DNA from 4 places in the Brevibacillus sp. SIMBA_040 genome. Region 4 is predicted to be linked to each of the others. Evidence: riboswitches for the same ligand, from Rfam matches in the RefSeq annotation. Region 4 holds a riboswitch; each other region holds the start of a gene.
The links. A riboswitch is a leader RNA that binds a small molecule or an ion and turns the genes downstream of it on or off. The one in region 4 is predicted to bind S-adenosylmethionine.
Positions count from the first base shown of each region.

Region 1 (4,214 bases), 120 kb from region 4:
ACGACCTTGAAATCAGTCAGCAGCCATAATGCTGAGTGGCCCGGTTTCGTTCATGATTGGCTCGAGATCGTAGACGGAGATGGGGAACATGGGGAAACCAACATAGTAAGGCGTAATTTCGTACAACTGAAAATAGATGACAAGAGCTTTGTCAGCGAGATAGAAATCCTGGTCAGGCTTAATCGAAGTAAATCCGTTCAGGGTAGGGATATTGCGCTCTTTGATTTGCAGCTTGATGTTATCCGAGATTACTTTGACATAGTCACTTCCGGGCTTGAACAGATCACGCAGCGTGAATAGCTTGCCTGTCTGAATATCTGCCGTAACCGAACCCATAAATGTCATGCCATGGGCCATTTGCGGAGTATAGGCATAGTTAGTCAATGTCACACTGAAGATGCCTCTCTCATTGCTTTTGATCTCGTAGCTACCTTGCATCTGTGTATTTCCGGGTACCTGCACACGCTGCTGCTCATGGATCAGCCCCTGAACGGTTTGGAGAATAGCTTTGTTAATATCCTTTTCTGCCTGCTGATTCGCGAGTCCAGCGAGCTGTGGATAGTAAATGGTCGTGTTTTGGCGGGAGATGGTACGTGTCAGCACAGTGGCTGGCAGTTGGTTGAGTTCCACTTTGGTTGTTCCTTTCGTTCTTGATTGAAAAAAATGTTTGGTTACATCAGCCTATTCCAAATTATTTTTGCTGTTCTTACTTTTTTCACATATTTGGTTATAAAGTTCGGCTTATAATGGAGAAAGATGCCGATATAAATAAAAACGGAAATAAAGGAGGGCGATTATGGTTCAATTGGTACGCAATACGTTGACAAATAAAGAAGGCTTTATGATTTTTATCTTATGGAATCATCTTTGGATGGCAGGTCTTATTACCTATTCGACTGGCGTGGAATTTTGGAAGCTTACATCAGTGGGACTGCTGATTACCTTGATCGTGTCACCGCTTTACTTCATTCGAAAAAACAGCCATATCATTCGTTATTTAGTGGCTGTGGGCTTCATGTATTATGCGATAACCTTTGACCATTTTACGACCTATGAAGAAGTACCTTTTCTTGCATTTATAGTAATTGGTTTTTTAGCAGCGTATTTGGATTGGAAGCTGGTCGTATTTACAGGGGTTGTCCAGATTATTTTGTCGGTTGTTGGCTTTTATACAGGTACATATGAGATTTTCAGTGGTGATTTTGATGAAGTGAACATGGTTCTGCGCATTTCTGCGATCCTCATGATGATGGGGGCGATGACCTATCTCTGTCTGGCTGGACAAGCTTCTCTGAACAAAGCGAATGCGGCTCGTCAGGAAGCGGAGGAGAAAGAGAAACGTCTGGAAGAAATGCTGGGCCAAATCCAGTTGATGACGGACCAATTGGATCGTACGTCCGAGCATGTGCATGAGCACGCAGAAGGTACGAAGCGCAATACGGACGAGATGATGATCGCCTTCAAGGAAGTAGCGACAGGTATGGAGTCGCAAGCTAACTCTACCGTGAAGATTGAAGAAGAGGTGCAGTCGATTGATTCCGAGATCGTAGCCGTAACCAATCAGGCAAATGCGATGAAGAGTGAATCGGATCACAATAACCGTCGTCTGACTGACAGTGTGACGATGATGAATGAGCTGTCTATGCAAATGGACCAAATCGTACAGTCGGTAAATGTAGCGGCTTCAACGATCCATCAGCTCAATCGTCAGGCGAACCGCGTGGAGGAAATTGTAGGTGCTATTAATCAAATTGCAACACAGACCAACCTGTTGGCATTGAATGCTGCTATCGAATCGGCACGTGCGGGTGAGCATGGACGCGGCTTCGCAGTCGTTGCGGATGAGGTTCGGAAGCTGGCTGAACAAAGCGCCACAGCTACCCAGGAAATTAGTGAGATTCTGAAGGTGCTCCATCAGGAAAGTGAAAATGCAGTACAGCAAATTAGCAGTGGAGAAACGTCTGTTGCCAAAGGACAGGAGCTGGCAGTAAAAACAGTTGCTTCTATTGAAGCGGTGCGGACGGGAATGGTTGCATTCCTGGAGGCAGCCGATCAAGTGCGCTCCAGTATGGACCGGGTAAAAATGCGCTCCGGTGAAGTGGCAGTAGAGATGTCAACCATTACTGCTGTAACGGAGCAATCGGTTGCCAATCTGGAAGAGCTTTTTGCGACAGCAGAAAATCAGCATCAAAAGGTGCGAGAAATTACCGAAGAGCTAGGCGAGTTAAATACGCTGTCCCATCGTTTGCAGCAAACGTTTCACAAAGAATAGTAACGAAAGTTTGGAACCAAAAAACAATTGCATTTTTGAGGCGTTCTGCTAGAATAATCATCATTATAACTTGATAGATTCACCTACCTTATCTAGAGAGGCGGAGGGACTGGCCCGATGAAGCCCGGCAACCACTGTACGTACGTGTACAGTAAGGTGCCAATTCCTGCAAAACCTGACCGGGGTTTTGACAGATGAGGAAGAGGACTGCCTCGGACGCAAACTCTTCCTCAGGGAAGAGTTTTTTTGTTTTTATGCTAAAGAGGGGGAATTTGCGAACGATAAAGTGTATATGAAGTGAAATATTCGTAATTACTATTGAAATTTACGTCCAAAAGACGTACATTACGTATTGGAATAGAGAAAAACGATCGAAACGGACGAACAGGAGAAGGAGACGACACCATGAAAAAGTTGTTATTGGCATTAACCACATTTGCAGTATTGGCAGCAGGTTGCTCGGCAGGCGGCAATGCACCTGCAGATAAATCAGAAGGACAAGCAACAGGACAAGAGGGCGCAGCGAAAAAGCGCATTGCATTGATCCTGCCAGAAAAAATCGGGGTAAATCCGTTCTTCCAGCAAATGGATGAGGGTGCGAAAAAAGCTGGACAAGAGTTCGGCGCAGAAGTGAAGAGTATCGAGTCCACTGACCATGGCGCGATTGAAGAAAACCTGCGTGTAGCTGTAGCAGAAAAGTATGATTTGATCATCACTTCTTCTTTTGAAGCTGAGGATGCATTGAAAAAAGTAGCAGCAGAAAATCCTGATCAGAGCTTTGCGATAATCGATACGGTAGTAGATTTGCCAAACGTTCGCAGCGTAACGTTCCGTGAGCAGGAAGCTGCATACCTGATGGGTGCGGCAGCAGGTCTGGCTACCAAGACGAACAAAGTTGGTATGGTCGTAGCGATGGATATTCCGCTGTTGAAAAAATGGACAGGCGGCTTCCAGGAAGGGATGAAAGCAACAAATCCTAACGCAGAATTCCTCGTGAACTACGTAGGCAGCTTCTCTGACCCGGCAAAAGCAAAAGAAATGGCGCTATTGCAAGCATCCAAAGGCGCTGACTTCATCAATGGTGCAGCTGCAGTAGGGGACCTGGGCGTTTTTGAAGCAGCGAAGGAAAAAGGCTTCTATACAGCAGGACAAGACGTTGACCGCACGACAATCGACCCTGAGCACATCGTGTTGTCTCAGCTGAAAGGTACGGATGCAGCAGCGTATGAAACAGTGAAGGCGTTTGTAGAAGGCTCCCTGAAGCCAGGCGTAGTAACGTATGGTTTGAAAGAAAAAGGTGTGGGCGTGACGTACGTAACACATGAGAGCCAAACGCCACTGAATGCGTTTATCGGTCAAGAAGTTATCGACAAAGTAAAAGCGATCAACGATGAGATTGTAGCTGGAACGCGCAAAGTTCCAGACACGTTCTAAAAGAATACACACAGTGCATTGATGTGACCGACTACAGCTGTGTAGTCGGTCACGATTGTGTTAGAGGAAGTTTATAGGCGGCAGCACAGGATAAAGGAGGAGTGGGAATGGCCTATCGTCTGGAAATGAGGGACATGACCAAGAAATACGGAGATTTTATTGCCAACGACAAGGTGTCTTTCTCACTGGCTGCTGGCGAAGTACACGCAATCGTTGGTGAAAATGGAGCAGGCAAAACGACGTTGATGCGGATGCTGTACGGCATGGAGCAGCCAACTTCAGGAGATATCGTGATAGGCGACAAAAAAGTCACGTTCCGTGGCCCAGAAGATGCTATTCGGAGCGGAATCGGAATGGTTCACCAGCACTTTATGTTGTTTGGTGAGTTCACTGTGACTGAAAACATCGTGATCGGATATGAACCGAAGCAGGCTGGCTTTTTCAAAAGAAAAGAAGCTGTGGATAAAGTTCGTGCACTAAGTGAGCAATACCGTATCCCGATTGATGC
Region 1 is NZ_JAWRXI010000006.1:155,263-159,476, forward strand. Features, by position in the region: gene SB752_RS12250 (DUF3298 and DUF4163 domain-containing protein) at 13-630, opposite strand; gene SB752_RS12255 (methyl-accepting chemotaxis protein) at 797-2,272, shown strand; SAM riboswitch class I at 2,358-2,473, shown strand; gene SB752_RS12260 (BMP family protein) at 2,678-3,706, shown strand; gene SB752_RS12265 (ABC transporter ATP-binding protein) at 3,814-4,214, shown strand, end outside.
Region 1: another riboswitch for S-adenosylmethionine. It lies ahead of SB752_RS12260 (BMP family protein); the one in region 4 lies ahead of SB752_RS11720 (MetQ/NlpA family ABC transporter substrate-binding protein).

Region 2 (4,214 bases), on a different contig from region 4:
TTTTCCGCCAAGTGTGCACAAAAGAACAAAAGGAAATGTGGACGAAGTGAAACTTTTTTCCATTCCAAGCGTGGTAGTCAATGAAAGGGTGTGGAAGCGTTGGGAAAGTGAGCTTGGACGACGTGTACAAACTGCACGTAAACGATATATACCGCTACCTTTTCCGGCTGACACGCGATGCACGGCAGGCAGAGGACCTGGCGCAGGAAACCTTTTTCCGCGCCTTTTTGTCCCTGGACGATTACCACGGGGAAAAAGTCAGGCCGTGGCTGTTCAAGGTAGCGTACCACGCCTTTGTCGATTGGCATCGTAAACAGACGAAGCGACCCTTGCAGCTGGTAGGGCAGCTTCCTGAACAAGCTGACCAGCAGGTGGATGATCCTGCGGAAACTGTGGTGCACAAGGAAATGTGGGAAATGGCTCAGGAAATTCTTCTGCAGCTACCAGAAAAGCAAAAGCAGGTCATTCTGCTTGCAGCAGCTTCCTTTTCCTATGCAGAAATCGCAGAAATATTGGGTATCGATGTGGCTGACGTAAAGCGTTCTCTGTTTCGAGGGCGGCAAAAGATGCGAAAGTTGTGGAGGGATGGAGCAGATGGAGAATAAAGACAAAAATAGCAGGGATCAAAAGCTGCTCGCTTACCTGCGAGGAGAAATGACAGAGGGCGAGGAGCAAAGGCTCGGGGAAGAAGTAATCAGAGATGAGGAGTACGCCCAGCGATTGGAACGGCTTCTGCTGGGGGAAGAGCAAGGCACGGGCTCTGACCCAGGCAAAGAGGCCCCTGCCGCTCTTACAGAAGAGAAACAGCGGGCTATCATTCGGCGGGGTAAATGGAGGATGCGCCTATCGAATTCCGCGTTTACGATGGCGCTTGCCTTTTTTGCAGGTGTCTTGCTGTTTGTGGTGAACGGCTGGTTTGGTTCCCTGATGCACGACGATTTGTTCCGGGTCGCCAAGGATATGGTCAACTTCACGCAGCCGGGCGTGAGTGTAGGTAGCAGTGGCTCAGAGGTCGGTTTATTTTACGGGAAGATCAGGATGGAACTGCGTGAGCGGGTGGGGAGCGAGGACAAAAACGCCGGAAGCTTCGAAAGCACCAACTATTTGTGGAAGACAAGTGCCAAGCCAGAGTGGACAAACGGGATCAGGGAGCAAAAGCTCTTTTTCAGCTATCCGATTACGGGGCAGAAGGTGACGCTGGCGGACTCGGAGTATCTACGTACACCTGCCTGGACGACGATGGGAAAGCTGCCGGAGGGCACAGTATCTCAGCTGGCTATCTCCTTTGACCATTTTTTGAGCTACGAGGAATATTACTCGCTTATTTCCCGCTATGTTAGCAGTGATGCATATGAAACAGTCTGGTTTGCTGTCGATTCAGGGCAGGAGCAGGCACGCAGTGATGCTGGGGAAGGAGTTCGTCTTCTCGGCGCTGGTGACGTCTGGGGGTTTGCGGAGCGGGAGCTTAATTACGGGAATGCCCCGATTCTGGTCAATGGCGAAGGACTGCGCCGGGCAGCAGTTTATTTGAGCGAAATGAAATATCTTACCGAACAGGAGCGGCTGACCAATGAAATAGGGTTTAGCTTGGTTTCTAGGAGCAAGCCGCAAATTGCCGAGCGTTACCAGTACATGCAAAAAAATGGCGTCCGTATTTATGGTGCTGTTTTGACCGGACCGACCAAGGAGTTACTCAAGCTGCAACAGGAAAAGTCGATTACAGCGGCCTTTTTGGGCAAGGTGGACTGGTGGAATTGGGATCGCCCAGCTGCTTCCGGTACGCACTATAGCTGGTAGTAAAAATGGATGGGGGCAGCTGAAAAAGGGTGTTGACAGCGTGTAAGTGTGGCTGTATGATTCAAACTAAATCATAATTGCATACGATGGATACCTTATCCAGAGAAGGTGGAGGGACTGGCCCGATGATACCCGGCAACCGACATGACGCTCTTTGGTCGCTTTTGTAGCGATTAAAGTTTCAGGCGACGTGCACGGTGCTAATTCCTGCAGAAACAAAAGTAGTCTGGAAGATAAGGGGGACAAGGACACGTTTGTTTTGTACGTGACGACAGCGACCTCTTTTCTTCGGGAAAAGAGGTCTTTTTGCATGTCTGCAATGGCTACCGTTTGATTGCTAGACTGGGGCAAGCATCCAGTCCACTAGAGATAAATACAAAATGACATTGAGGGGAGTAATGAATCATGGCTTATCGTGCGTTGACCGAGCAGGAAGCAGTGGAGTACGTAAAGGGTTTGCCAGGTCTGTTTACTGAGGGAGCAGAGCTGACGAGTCACGAAATCGGGGATGGAAACCTCAATCTGGTGTTTGATATTCAAGAGAAAGCTACCGGAAAGAGCGTGATTGTGAAGCAGGCGTTGCCATTTGCGCGTGTGGTTGGGGAATCATGGCCGCTGACGATTGATCGTGCACGTATCGAGAGCGAAGCCCTGCGTATTCAGCACAAATACGTACCTGATCTCGTACCGGAAGTGTATCATTTTGACCAGGAGCTGGCTTTGACTGTAATGGAAAACGTCGGAGATCACGTCATTATGCGCAAAGGTCTCATCGAAGGGAAACGTTACCCCCTCTTTGCCAAGCAAATTGGACGTTTCATGGCGCAAACCTTGTTTTACACATCTGATCTCGGGGCGCATCCATACGAAAAAAAGGCGTTAGTCGGAACATTCCTAAATCCCGAATTATGCAAAATTACTGAAGATCTGGTTTTTACTGATCCTTATGAAAATGCACCAACGAATAACTTTAACCCGTTGATTCGTTCAGAGGTGGAAGCGATCTGGAACAACAAGCCGCTCAAACTGGAGATCGCCAAGCTTAAATATGACTTTTTGACTCGCGCAGAAGCGCTTTTGCATGGTGATTTGCATACAGGAAGCATTTTCATTACCGAAACGAGCTTGAAAGCAATCGATCCTGAATTTGCTTACTACGGCCCGATCGGCTTTGATATCGGTGCGGTCATTGCAAACCTTTTGCTCAACTACGCTGGTCAGCACGGTTTGCAAAAAGACCAAGGAGAACGGGACGCATACCGCGAATACTTACTGGAGATGGTCGAAGATGTTTGGAACGAATTCGTTTCCCAGTTTGTTCAGCTGTGGCATAAACGGGCTAAAGAACGCAGCGCTCACGTAGAAGGCCTCTGGCAGAGCTATGTAGAACGACTGATTCAGGACACTGCCGGTTATGCTGGATGCAAAATCCTACGCCGCGTGATTGGGCTAGCAGGAGTGGCAGATTTGAACGCCATAGAGGACGAGCAAACGCGTGCAGAAGCAGAACGTTTGGCGCTGGCTATTGGTGAAGCGCTGATTCTCGGCCGCGGCAATGTAGGCGAATCAACCGACATCACGGACATTGTCCGTACAGTGACCGCACGCTACTATCAGGAGGCTACAACAGTATGACAACGAGTACACAATTTGCGCCGGTCAAGTGGGAGAACGATTGCTTAGTTCTGCTTGATCAAACGCGCTTGCCAGTTGAAACGATTTATTTGAACCTGACAACATCCGAAGAAGTGTGGGCATCCATTCGCCATTTGCAAGTACGCGGAGCTCCTGCCATCGGAATGGCTGCGGCATACGGACTCTATCTTGGCGTTCGCGGCAGCGAGGCAGAATCGCACGAGCAATTTTGGAATGAATTGACCAAGCAGGCGGACTACCTGGGCACTTCCCGTCCAACTGCGGTCAATCTGTTCTGGGCGCTGGATCGCATCAAGACCCGTGTGGAAAAAGAGACAGGTTTGTCTGTTGCGGAGCTGAAGGCTGCGGTACTGGACGAGGCTTTGGCAATTCAAAAAGAAGATGCTGAAGTATGCCGGACAATCGGTGAGCATTTGCTGACGCTCCTGCATGATGGCATGGGCATTCTTACGCACTGCAACCCTGGCGCCCTGGCGACAGCTGCCTATGGAACGGCGACGGCTCCATTTTATTTGGCAAAAGAACGCGGCTGGAATCTCAAAGTATACGCAGACGAAACACGTCCAGTCCTGCAAGGCGCGCGTCTAACTGCCTATGAGCTCCAGCAGGCGGGTATTGATGTGACGCTGATCTGCGATAACATGGCAGCAATGGTAATGTCTCAAGGAAAAGTAGAGGCAGTTATCGTAGGGACAGACCGCGTAGCAGCAAATGGCGACGTAGCAAACAAAATCGGAACGTACGGCGTGGCTGTACTTGCC
Region 2 is NZ_JAWRXI010000001.1:466,862-471,075, reverse strand. Features, by position in the region: gene SB752_RS02340 (sigma-70 family RNA polymerase sigma factor) at 108-605, shown strand; gene SB752_RS02335 (anti sigma factor C-terminal domain-containing protein) at 595-1,797, shown strand; SAM riboswitch class I at 1,890-2,037, shown strand; gene mtnK (S-methyl-5-thioribose kinase) at 2,203-3,432, shown strand; gene mtnA (S-methyl-5-thioribose-1-phosphate isomerase) at 3,429-4,214, shown strand, end outside.
Region 2: another riboswitch for S-adenosylmethionine. It lies ahead of mtnK (S-methyl-5-thioribose kinase); the one in region 4 lies ahead of SB752_RS11720 (MetQ/NlpA family ABC transporter substrate-binding protein).

Region 3 (4,214 bases), on a different contig from region 4:
CATAGTCATGAAAGTAATTGTAGACAAAAGTCTAAAAAAGGTGATACTATACCTTCAATCTTAAAAACTGAAGGGAGATTAGACTTATATGCTTAAACTTATTATCGCAAATTAAATTCGAATGAGTTTAATAGGAGGGTTATTCTATCATTCATTGATCGGTTTGTTTGATATGCCCTTTTGCGATAATGAAGAGAAGCGATATAATGTCTAATCTATACAAGCAGAAAAATAAATGGTTGTAATCAGGCTAAAGGCAGGCGCTTGCTTCAGGCTGGTTTACTTTATTTTTTGCGTATACAAAGACTTTATGAGTTTATTCTCATAAGGTCTTTTTCTGTTTTTAGGAGGTGATTTATTTCCATAAATATACATGCTGTGTACGAGAGTGATTAAAATATATATGGAGGGAATCTACATGAAAAAATACGAATTAGTAAGTAATTATCGCAATAACGAAAGCTTGAAGGAGAGCTTTAATTCCTTAGCAATAAAAACCTTCAAATTAGATTTTCGAGGCTGGTATGACAAAGGGTATTGGAATGACAATTATATTCCGTATTCCTTTGTTGATAAAGGCAAGGTTATCGCAAACGCCTCGGTCACTAAAATGTCGGTGATTATAAATGGTCAAACGCATAAAGCGATTCAGGTTGGTACAGTCATGACAGATGAAAATTATCGCAATCAAGGCTTGGCTAAGCAATTAATGCAGCACATTCTGAGGGAACATGAAAATAGATGTGATTTCATGTATCTTTTTGCGAATGAAACGGTTTTGGATTTTTACCCGAGGTTTGGCTTTACACGCCTACATGAAAGTGAGTTTAGCATAGATCTGGCGAAAAGCTCGATTCAAATGAATACAGCATCGAAAGTAAAGCAGCTCACTATTGAATATGATCTTGCCTTACTTGAAAAATTTGCGAAAAATCGCCATGTCAACTCAAGGATCTTAGATGTGGAGCAAAATGAAAGCCTATTACTTTTTTATTTCACATTAGTATTTTATGAGGCTTTGTTCTATGTGGAAGATTTAGAAACGATTGTACTCATGGAGGAAGAAGAAGATATTCTGCGTATTTTCGATATCATTTCGTTACAAGCACCAAATGTTGAAGCAGTACTTGCAAGCATTGTGAAGGAAACAACGAAAAAAGTAGAATTTTGCTTCACTCCTGATTTTACAATCGAAGGGATGACAGCAACCATTATGCCAAATGATGATGATGCCCTATTCGTCTTAACAAAAAAGCCGCTGCTGAAGGGAAACTTTATGTTCCCGTTAACATCACATAGTTAATTGACAGGTAAATGAACTGCTATATTCAAGGGACGCTAATGAAAAGAAAACCTGGTGCCACTGCTTGGCTGGCACTAACCAAATTCCTTTTTATTGAAAAGAAAGAATTTTGTTGACGGATGGTATGGAATTTCTTAGAATAAAGCTCAACAGAATACACTATTCTTATCCAGAGAGGTGGAGGGTCTGGCCCTATGAAGCCCGGCAACCGTCACGATTAGGTGACAAGGTGCCAATTCCTGCGAGGCGACCTACGTCTCGGCAGATAAGAAGCGGGTGTCGCGTAAGCGTGATTACGAACCTTCTTCTTAGTGAAGAAGGTTTTTTTATTCCTAGAAGTACCAAAATTCATATTTTTCTTTATCCAGAGAGGTGGAGGGACTGGCCCGATGAAGCCCGGCAACCGTCATGCAGTATGTGACAAGGTGCCAATTCCTGCAGGACATAGGTTCCTGGGAGATAAGGAGAAGGGGAGCAGCGATGCCCAAGAGCCTTCTTCTTAGCGAAGAAGGCTTTTTCTTTTTCAATTATGAGGATGGAGTGGTTAACATGAGCGCTGGCGTAATTCGAGTAGGGTTGTTGGGACTTGGTACTGTAGGGGGAGGCGTCATCAAAACGATACGCTCTCAACAAGAAAAGCTGTCTTCTCGATTGGGGAAACGCATTGAAATCGTGAAAGCACTGGTTCGCGATTCCGATAAGGAGCGTGCAGTTCACGTTGATGCGTCTTTATTGACGACAAACTTTGAGGATATATTGCAAAGTGATGTGGATATTGTCGTAGAAGTGATGGGCGGTGTCGAGCCTACTTATGATTACGTTCGAGCGTTGATTGAAAAAGGCTGCCATGTCGTAACAGCGAACAAAGAGCTGCTGGCAAAACGAGGCACAGAGCTTGTTGAGCTGGCGAATCAGCATCAGGTACATTTGGCATATGAAGCGAGTGTTGCGGGTGGAATCCCGATTTTGAGTGTGCTGCGCCAATTTTTAAGAACCAATGACATAAGCGGTGTACTCGGAATCCTCAATGGCACGACCAACTTCATTCTGACCAAAATGGAAGCGGAGCAGCTGTCCTACCAGGAGGTTTTAAAGGAGGCGCAAGAGCTCGGTTATGCTGAGGCAGACCCGCGTTCTGACGTCGAAGGCTTCGACGCGATGTACAAACTGTATATTCTCGCACAGTTGGTGTATGGAGAATCGCTCCCGCTTTCAGATGTGGTGCGAAAAGGGATTTCTGATCTCTCTGCAGGGCATATTCGCATTGCCAGCGAGCTTGGCTATCGGATCAAGCTGATTGCCCAGGCTTATCAAACGGAGCAAGGCATTCGACTTTCCGTTGAACCGACAATGTTGCCAATCGCTCATCCATTGGCGCAGATTCAGGATGCTTTTAACGCAGTTCAGCTCTCCGGAAATATTGTAGGTGATTTGCTGTTTACAGGAAGAGGGGCAGGAGAGCTTCCAACGGCTAGTGCGGTTGTCGAGGATTTGGCGTATTTGTTGACACAGCCATTTACACCTCACCCAGCATGGAAAGAAATTGCCGCTGCGACCGCGGAGGTAAGTGAAGAAATCCAGCGTACGTTGTGTTATCTCGAAGGTTCATGCTCATCTGCAACACCGGATCGCGTCCTGCACTTTTTACGTAAAGCTGGGGTTACAATCAGTAAACTAAAAGTTCAATTTGACCTCGGAGGCGTTTTGCGCGCTGGTCTGATCACAAACGGATTAACAGAAGACCATGAAGCAGTACTAGGGAGCGACTTTGGGCTGTCGGTACGATGTTTCCCAGTATTGGAGTCGGCGGAATAAAAAGAACAAGCTTTTTCTTTTCCCATCTTTCTGTTGGAAAAAGAGGGATCAACTTCTTTTTCTCAAATATAGGTAGTAAGAAAAAAACTTGCTGCTCTAGGCAGAATAGACAAGGAAAGAGAGGTGAAGCAGATGACACCTGCAGAAAAGCGTTACGTGCTGGCTATCGATCAGGGTACGACCAGCACGCGTGCCATGCTTTTTACTCGCGAGGGGAAAATAGCGGGAGTTGCCCAAAAAGAGTTTACCCAGCATTTCCCGAAGCCAGGCTGGGTAGAGCATGATGGGCTTGAGATTTGGTCATCTGTGGTTGCTGTAATTGGGCAGGTACTGACGAGCCACAATATTTCTGCAAGCGAGGTAGCAGCGATTGGAATCACGAACCAGCGCGAGACTACGTTGGTGTGGGATAAACAGACCGGGGTTCCGATATACAATGCCATCGTCTGGCAATCACGTCAAACAAGCAAAATCTGTGAAGAGCTGAAGCAGCAGGGGAAAAATGACTGGGTTCGTGCCAAAACAGGACTATTAATCGATGCTTATTTTTCGGGAACCAAGGTCAAGTGGATTCTGGATCACGTACCAGGGGCACGGGAGCGCGCGGAGCGGGGCGAGCTGTTGTTTGGCACGATTGACACCTGGCTGATTTGGAAGCTGTCTGGTGGCGTGGCACATGTGACGGATTATACCAATGCATCGCGTACATTGCTCTTTAACATTCATGATCTGATCTGGGACGAGGAGCTGCTTGCTCTGCTCGATGTGCCCAAAGCGATGCTGCCAAAGGTTTGCTCTAGCTCAGAAGTCTATGCCTACACGGATCGGAATTTATTTTTTGGTGCAGAGGTACCGATTGCCGGGGCGGCAGGTGACCAGCAAGCGGCATTGTTTGGGCAAGCATGCTTTGAGGAAGGCATGGCGAAAAATACATACGGAACAGGTTGCTTTATGCTCATGAATACAGGGTCCAAAGCTGTTTCCTCACAGCATGGCTTATTGACGACAATTGCGTGGGGGCTAGACGGACGTGTGGAGTACGCACTCGAAGGTAGCATATTTGTGGCGGGATCAGCTATTCAGTGGCTGCGTGACG
Region 3 is NZ_JAWRXI010000005.1:273,529-277,742, forward strand. Features, by position in the region: gene SB752_RS11125 (DUF2798 domain-containing protein) at 1-5, shown strand, start outside; gene SB752_RS11130 (GNAT family N-acetyltransferase) at 419-1,303, shown strand; SAM riboswitch class I at 1,466-1,575, shown strand; SAM riboswitch class I at 1,661-1,769, shown strand; gene SB752_RS11135 (homoserine dehydrogenase) at 1,784-3,118, shown strand; gene glpK (glycerol kinase GlpK) at 3,251-4,214, shown strand, end outside.
Region 3: another riboswitch for S-adenosylmethionine. It lies ahead of SB752_RS11135 (homoserine dehydrogenase); the one in region 4 lies ahead of SB752_RS11720 (MetQ/NlpA family ABC transporter substrate-binding protein).

Region 4 (4,214 bases):
CCGGGAAACGTGCAGACAGCGTTCCAAGAACGGGATCGAGCGCTGCATCTCCACGAAAAGCGACGCGAAGAATTTTGGCAGAAGGTCCAGTTTGCTTGATCTTGGACAGTATTTCCGCAGGGACTTCATCATCAAAAATCGTTTTAATAAAGTTACGTGTGGTCGGTTGCTGCGGATTGCTGAAAACATCGAGCACCGAGCCCTGTTCAATGACGTGACCGTTTTCCATGATGGCAACATGATCGCAGATTTTTTTGATGACCTGCATCTCGTGTGTGATTAGGACAATGGTCAGGCCGAATTTCTTGTTAATATCCAGCAGAAGCTCAAGAATCGATTCGGTTGTTTGTGGATCGAGCGCCGAGGTTGCTTCGTCACAGAGCAAGATTTCCGGATCGGTAGCCAGCGCACGGGCGATGCCGACACGCTGTTTTTGTCCACCTGACAGCTGGGAAGGGTAAGCGTTTGCCTTGTCCGCAAGTCCCACCAGTCGGAGCAGATCCTCGACCTTTTGCTTGATGACATCCTTTGGAACGCGGTTCATACGCAAAATCTCAGCTACATTGTCGAAAACGTTGTAAGATGACAGCAGATTAAAATGCTGAAAAATAATGCCGATTTTTTTGCGTGCCTGACGCAGCTCTTTTTCTTTCAGAGAAAGCATATCTTGACCATTTACGATAACAGAACCGCTCGTCGGCTTTTCCAGCAAATTGATGGTACGGAGCAGGGTACTTTTCCCCGCTCCGCTAAAGCCGATGACACCATAGATTTGCCCTTTTTCCGCGTTCAATGAGACGCCCTTCAAAGCCTCGACCTGCTTATTGCCCACTTTGTATGACTTATGAATGTCGGTTAGCTGTATCATTTCTTAACGTCTCCTTGCTGCTTACTTAATTTTTACCAGGAAGGAAGCACGGAACCTTCAAAGCGTTCTTCGATGAATTTCTTTACTTCTTCGGAACGATAGCTATCAACAAGCTTTTGGTAAGCTGGATTGTCTTTGTTTTTGTCATTGGCAACGAGGACATTTACATACGGTGAATCAGAGGTTTCAGCAAAGATCGCATCCTTTTTAGGGGAATAGCCTGCTTCCATTGCAAAGTTGGTGTTGATCGAAGCGACCTCAACGTTGTTTAGGGAACGCGCCAGGAATGCTGCTTCGAGCTCTTTGAACTTCAGATTCTTCGGATTTTCTACGATATCCAGAGGTGTCGCATTGTCACCTACGCCATCCTTCAATTTGATCAGACCAGCTGCCTGATATAGTTGCAGGGCACGAGCGCGGTTCGAAGGATCGTTTTGGATGCCGACAACACCGCCGTCTGGGATGTCTTCTATTTTTTTATGCTTGGTGGAGTAGAGCCCCATCGGATAAGTCACGGTTTTGCCGATGATGGTCAGCTTTGTTTTATGGTCTTGATTGAATTTATCGAGGAAAGGAATTGTTTGAAAGCTGTTGATGTCCAGGTTTCCTTTATCGAGGGCTTGGTTCGGCTGTACATAATCGTTGAAGACGACAACTTCTACATCCAATCCTTTTGTTTTTGCCACTTCTTTTACTTTGTTCATGATTTCTTCGTGTGGTCCCCCGGTTACACCAACCTTGACGCTTGTTTGTTCAGCTGCGCCAGTTGCTGGTGCAGCTTCTTGTTTGCCTCCGCAAGCGGTCACGAGTGATGCCGCGAGTAGCAGTGATGTGAGTAACAGACCTGTCTTTTTCATTTGAATTTCTCCCCAATCCTTGTTTTTTATATATATTGAAAAGTAATGCCGAAAAGAGGGTAGAGAACTTGGTATTGCGTAAGTATGCAAAAAAACCTCTTCTGAAAATAGAAGAGGTTAGAAACTGTCATCGTGAAACAGTCGTAGAACACCTCTCTTATCTTCCGGAATGTTTTCCGCTGGAATTGGCACCATATCTATCGAGATAGGTTGCCGAGGTATCATAGGGCCAGTCCCTCCACCTCTCTTTATAAGAGAACGTTTTATTCAATTAAATCGATAAAATCTGATTCGGTTAGTTGGATTATAGCTTGCTTGTTCATGTCTGTCAAATGTTTTTAAAAATATTAACTTTCGAGAAAATCGCCAAGTTATTTCTCAGGTTAAACTCAAATATGGTATTATATGTAAAAAAGGGGATGGGGCGATTTCGTTGTGTAAATTCCTTTTTACTCTCATTTTATCATGTTGTTTTTTGACTGCGGGCTGTGCGAACATTGATGAATCCGTCCTTCTCCCAAACGAGCAAACAATAAAAATAGGCGTTGTAGGGAATCCTCCTATGGTTGACGAAAAAAACATAGAGTTCACTGAGATCGAACTTGGAAAGATGAGTAGCACTCCTGATACAGAATTTCACGCTTTATTTATTATGCCAGAGTTTCTTGAAGAAGCATCTAGTGCCAGATTTGCGGATCTTTATAAAAACTTGAAATACCCTGTGTTTTTTATTGGATCAAAGAAGTCGTATTATCCATTCATAGAGGAAGCATTAACATATTCTAAAGCGCCAGCAACAAATTCAGGAATGTTTGCAACTGGATTTATCAACAAAAATGGGCAGTACACAATATTTGAGTATGGCTTTAAAAATGATGAGCAGACAGAGGAAAATCTAAGAGAATTATATTCGAATATTTTCAATACGATTTTGTCGGAAGTTGTCGCAAGGAAAACTAAGTGAAGTATTTAGATTGAAAAATTGTAGTTTATACAGGTCGCAAGCAATAAATTTAGTCAAAATACGAATGATTACTTGCTAGAGGAGCAGAACATATGTATAATGGAAAAAAACAAACCTGATATATGTTCTCACAGGTGATGGCCATGACACTATTGGATACGAATGAAATCAGAAAAAAGCTATCTGCTATATATAATGAGATAGCAAAAGAGTTGTTCGGATTTGGAACGACTCTACTGAGAGTAACGATCGAGAACCAAATGATTACCTTCTATGCCAAACATCGCCGTTCTCCGCGCTCTGTTGCGCTGGAGGGTGAGGCCCCATCACTAAAGCTCGAAGTCGATTTCCGAATGTCTCTTCTATATAAGAAAAGACTACGGGAACGATTGGAAGAAGAAATGGGCCTGAACATAGAGGCTGTACTACGAGACTACGACGCTGCTACACAGCTGGCGATTACGAATGTTATTCTGACAGAACCAGAACTGAATACCTGACAGAGTAATTTGGATTTTCTCTTTTGATCTATCTCAAGAGAAGACCATAAGCTTTGGCGAAAACGGGTGTCGCTTCTCTTTGTTTACGAAGAAAAGTGCTCTTGTTTAGAATGAAACGTTCTAATCAAGGGTACTTTTCTTTTTTCTTTTTAACAAATTTTACCTTTATAAGGGTGTGGTTGATGCATAGATAAACGCGAACGGTGGAACAGTAGGGGGTTTATCAACGGTTGCAGGTTGTATAAAAACAGAGAAACGTTGAATCCTAAGCCAATGGAAGAATAAGACTCAGGCGATACCTGAAATGGAGGAAGTTAAAATGAAAAAATTACTGACAGGAATCCTATCCTTTTCTGCACTCTCGTTGGCACTGGCTGGCTGTGGCAGTGGTGAGCAACCACAACAAGGGGCTGCTGGTGGAGCAGCAAAGGGTGAGCCAACCAAGCTGGTCATCTCTACATGGGGTTTCTCCGAAGACTTTTTCCGCAAAGAAGTGTATGAGCCGTTCGAAAAAGAGCATAACGTCAAAATCGTTCTGGAAATCGGGAACAATGCAGAGCGTCTGAATAAAGTCCGTCAAGGCAGCTCAGATGTCGATCTGATTTATCTTTCCGACTATTATGCTCAACAAGGTATCGATAGCGGTGCATTTGAGAAAATCGATCGTACGCGCATCCCTAACCTGAACGAGATTTATGATATTGCCAAAGCTCCACTGGGTGAAGACTACGGTCCTGCCTACACGATTGGACAATTCGGGATTGCCTACAATCCAAACATCGTAAAAACCGAAATCAAAGATTGGAAAGACCTGTGGAACCCAGAGCTGGCAGGCAAGCTGACACTGCCAAGCATCACCTCCACAACTGGCCCAATGATCCTCGACAGCGCTTCGAAAGTGGCTGGAAGCAAAGAATTTAACGAAGACCAAGCGTTTGCCAAAATGAAAGAAGTAAACAAAGGCGTAGTGAAGTATTACGACAAAACATCTGAGTACGTAAACATGTTCAGCCAAGAAGAGATTG
Region 4 is NZ_JAWRXI010000006.1:36,420-40,633, forward strand. Features, by position in the region: gene SB752_RS11715 (methionine ABC transporter ATP-binding protein) at 1-868, opposite strand, end outside; gene SB752_RS11720 (MetQ/NlpA family ABC transporter substrate-binding protein) at 901-1,725, opposite strand; SAM riboswitch class I at 1,880-1,982, opposite strand; gene SB752_RS11725 (hypothetical protein) at 2,288-2,689, shown strand; gene SB752_RS11730 (DUF2294 domain-containing protein) at 2,833-3,189, shown strand; gene SB752_RS11735 (ABC transporter substrate-binding protein) at 3,509-4,214, shown strand, end outside.